DNA from 2 places in the Pseudoalteromonas sp. CH_XMU1449-3 genome. Region 1 is predicted to be linked to the other one. Evidence: predicted binding sites of a transcription regulator. Region 1 holds the regulator's gene; the other holds the start of a gene.

Evidence for each region. Region 1 encodes sigma-54, which starts transcription at its own class of promoters, with help from an activator protein. Its sites were predicted from a motif close to GTTGGCACGNNNNTNGNNT; they were not measured.
Region 2: a site for sigma-54 is predicted at 1,222-1,240, ahead of flgB (flagellar basal body rod protein FlgB). Genes of this name have one in related genera too.

Annotation. Positions count from the first base shown of each region.
Region 1 is NZ_JAYMDY010000025.1:14,900-17,108, reverse strand. It holds gene ptsN (PTS IIA-like nitrogen regulatory protein PtsN) at 1-33, opposite strand, end outside; gene hpf (ribosome hibernation promoting factor) at 37-324, opposite strand; gene WA256_RS19330 (RNA polymerase factor sigma-54) at 352-1,848, opposite strand; gene lptB (LPS export ABC transporter ATP-binding protein) at 1,956-2,209, opposite strand, start outside.
Region 2 is NZ_JAYMDY010000002.1:333,226-335,434, reverse strand. It holds gene WA256_RS04080 (chemotaxis protein) at 1-286, shown strand, start outside; gene WA256_RS04075 (CheR family methyltransferase) at 308-1,138, shown strand; gene flgB (flagellar basal body rod protein FlgB) at 1,275-1,685, shown strand; gene flgC (flagellar basal body rod protein FlgC) at 1,688-2,119, shown strand; gene WA256_RS04060 (flagellar hook assembly protein FlgD) at 2,133-2,209, shown strand, end outside.

The DNA of each region.
Region 1 (2,209 bases):
GCAGTCCTGGTTAGTAAGTGAACTTAGTTTCATAATTTAATGTCGAGCTAATTTCTCTTTGTGTTTAATGACTTGGCGATCAAGTTTATCGATCAGTGAGTCAATGGCTGCGTACATATCTTGATGTTCTGTAGAAGCGAACAATTCGCCTCCGTTTACATGTAAAGTTGCTTCTGCTTTTTGGCTTAATTTTTCTACATCTAGAATGACATGAACATTATTAATATGGTCAAAATGCCTTTCTAGTTTTGCAAACTTGGTGTTTACATAGTCTCTTAATGAATCTGTGATTTCTACATGACGACCAGTTAAATTTAGTTGCATAAGCATTTTTCCTTCTATGTAAAACGTCTAAATCAGACTTTTACGCTGATTAGACGGAGGTATTGCTAGAGACTCACGATATTTTGCAATTGTACGTCTAGCTACTTTAATTCCTTGCTCAGCCAATATATCTGCAATTTTGCTATCACTCAATGGTTTAGCTGAGTTTTCTGCAGCGACTAACTTCTTGATTAAAGCGCGTATTGCTGTAGAAGAACACTCACCACCATTTTCGGTGCTGACATGGCTTGAGAAGAAATATTTCAACTCAAAAATACCCCGTGGGGTATGCATATATTTTTGCGTTGTTACCCGTGAAATCGTCGATTCATGCATTTCGACCATTTCAGCAACATCATTTAGCACCATCGGCTTCATTGCCTCAGGGCCATGCTCAAAGAAAGCTTGTTGTTGTTGAACGATACAGTTGGTCACTTTTAATAGCGTATCGTTACGGCTTTCTAAGCTCTTAATAAACCACTTTGCTTCTTGTAAGTGAGAGCGAATAAATTGGCTGTCGCTACTTGATTTAACAGAGCGAGACATAGCTGCATATTGGCTGTTCACTCTAATCTTTGGCATACAATCTGGGTTTAACTCGACTACCCAGCGGCCTTTTACTTTTTTTACTGATACATCAGGTATAACGTACTCAGATTCTTCGCGTACTATGCTATCCGCAGGCTTAGGATTTAAGCTGTGAATAAGCGTCATCACTTCTTTAAGCTCATTTTCTTTAAGCTTAGTCTTTTTCATCAAAGTTCGATAGTCGCGACTCGCTAATAATTCGATATGCTCAGATAAAACCATTTTAGTTTCAGCTAAATATGGCGTATCAGCATCGAATTGGCGTAACTGAATGCACAGACATTCTTGTAAACTGCGCGCGCCAATACCAACAGGATCAAATAACTGAATTCTTTTTAAGACCGCTTCGACTTCATCAAGTTCGATTTCTTCTTCATCGTTATTTTGATTAAAGCTTTCGACGATATCTTCACAGCTTACCGTTAAAATACCTGAGTCATCGATAGCTTCTACAATTGCCACAGCAATCGCTTCATCAGTAGGGCTAAATGGCGTGAGTTGCAATTGCCACATCAGGTATTCGTGAAGGGTTTCGGTTGATGCTCCCTGATAGATAGATTCATCTTCAGGCATTGGCCCTGACGATGTTGAAGGGGCGGCACTCATGTACTCATCCCAGGTAACATCCATTGCTAAGTCATCGCTGACGGTGTCTTTATTGAGAGCATCACTACTTTCTTGCTCGTACTCGCTAGGTGCTTCTTCGGCAGACGCGCTGACTTGCACATCGTCAGACTCCGCTTTTTGCTCATTCTTGCCGGTGCTTTCTTCGTTGTAATCCGCTTCTTCCACTTCAAGTAGGGGATTACTATCAAGCGCTTCTTGAATTTCTTGCTGGAGATCCAATGTACTGAGCTGCAACAAACGAATAGCTTGTTGCAGTTGTGGAGTCATTGTAAGTTGCTGGCCCATGCGCAGCTGTAATGATTGCCTCATGTATCCCTAACAATCCTTTTTAAGTTATCGATACCTGTATAAACACAGTTATCGATTTATTGTCATTGTTATAAGTCTAGCAGATGCTCTAGTCGCTGGCGTAATGGTTACAGCCTGAATTGCTCGCCTAGATATACATCGCGTACAGTTTGGTCTGCTAATACGTGCTCAGGTGTGCCTGATGCAATTAGCTCCCCATGAGAAACAATGTAGGCTTTTTCACAAACATCAAGGGTTTCTCGAACATTATGGTCAGTAATTAGTACACCGATACCACGATTTTTTAGGTGCTCAATAATTTTCTTTATATCTAACACTGAAATTGGATCAACACCAGCAAAAGGCTCATCTAAAAGGATAA
Region 2 (2,209 bases), on a different contig from region 1:
TTTACGTTTAAGAGAGATTGCTCAGCTCGATTGTCAAAATGATATTACTGAACGTGTTGGTCTATTAATATCTGATGTAGAAATGCCAGAAATGGACGGTTATACCTTAACCGCTGAAATTAAGGCTGATCCAAAATTATCACCTTTGCATGTGATCTTGCATACCTCTTTAAGTGGGGTGTTTAACCAAGCAATGATCGAAAAAGTGGGTGCTGATGATTTTATTGCAAAATTTAACCCAGATGAATTAGCGACAGCTGTGAAGAAGTGGGTTCATTGTGATTAATTATTTATAGGTGGTATTACTTTGGAAAATAAGCATTTACAACAAAGCGAATACGATCAATTCCGCTCTTTTTTAGAGCAACAATGTGGCATTGTGCTTGGCGATAATAAACTTTATTTAGTTAAAAGCCGCCTTGCGCCGCTTATGGCGCGTTTTAATGTTGAGTCTTTATCACAGTTGGTAAGTAAAACACTAAGCCCTCATGAGAGGCAGCTTCGTGCCGCTGTCGTTGATGCGATGACAACCAATGAAACGCTTTGGTTTCGTGACCAATATCCGTTTGAGTTATTGAAAACAAAACTATTTCCTGAGCTTAAAGATGTGCGTAGGCCACTAAAAATATGGTCAGCGGCAAGTTCATCAGGACAAGAGCCGTACTCAATTGCCATGTCTGTTGCCGAGTTCCAATCAAAAAACCCAGGCGTATTAAAGATGGGTGCGCAAATTATTGGCACTGATATCTCTAATACCATGCTTGATATGTGCAAGAATGCTGAGTATGACTCGCTGGCGCTCGCTCGTGGCTTGTCGATGGAGCGTCGTCAAAAGTTCTTCAAGGACAGCGGTAATGGAATGGCTCAGGTAGTTGACCCTATACGTAAAATGGTCAGCTTTAGACATTTAAACTTACTCGATTCATATGCCCTTATGGGCAAGTTTGACATCATATTTTGCCGTAATGTGTTGATTTACTTTTCACCAGAAGTAAAAGCTAAAATCATTTCTCAATTTGCTCAAGCTTTAAACCCGAAAGGTTACCTGTTTTTAGGTGCGTCAGAATCAATGGCGGGCTTAAGTGATAGCTTTGATATGGTTCGTTGTAACCCGGGTATCATCTATCAGAAAAAGTAAACTCTCCTTAGCAACCTAGCCCTTAGGTTGCTAAATTTACCTATTTTTTCAGTCTCTTATATAAATTAAATTACTCCTAAATTTTTGGCTTAGCTTTTGCATTAACCACTGCAGAGTCAATTTTTTGGAGATGGTTATGGCTATCAGTTTTGATAAAGCATTTGGTGTTCATCCTCATGCGATGTTGATCCGTTCACAACGCGCCGAGTTATTAGCGACAAATATCGCTAATGCTGATACGCCGGGCTATAAAGCGAAAGATATCGATTTTGCCTCGGCATTAAAAGCGGCAAAAAGCAACCAACAAGGCGGCAATAGCATGGTAAGAACCGATGCTAAACATATTGCCGGGGGCAGTCGTTTTGTTGGCAGTGCAGAAATGTTTCGTACGCCAAATCAAGCAGATACAGGTGATGGTAACTCAGTCGATATACAAGTGGAACGAAACTTGTATGTACAGAACTCATTAGAGTATCAGGCAAGCCTGCAATTTATGAGTAGTAAAATTAAAGGCCTTAAAAAAGCCCTCGGTAGTCAAGGAGCTTAATCATGAGTTTGTATAATGTTTTTGATATTTCAGCAACCGGTATGAGTGCGCAAAATGTTCGCTTAAATACCACAGCCAGTAATATCTCGAATGCAAATACGATTAGTTCTAGTCAAGATCAGACATATCGAGCGCGCCACCCTGTTTTTGCTGCAGAGTTGACTAAAGCGTCAGCATCACAAAGCAATCCTCAGGGCTCTTCTGTTGGCGTTAAAGTGTTAGGCATTGTAGAGAGTGATAAACCTCTACAAATTGAATATAACCCGAACCACCCAAGTGCGGATGAAAATGGTTATATCTACAAACCTAACGTTAATGTTGTAGAAGAAATGGCAAATATGATTTCTGCCTCTCGCTCTTACCAAACAAATGTGCAAGTTGCTGATGCAGCTAAGCAAATGTTAAGTAAAACACTGTTGTTAGGACAACGGTAACCGAGGATAAGTTATGAGTAACGACATCAGCTCTGCATCATCATCCTATATGGATAGTTTGCGTTGGAATCAAAGTAGTACGCAAACAAC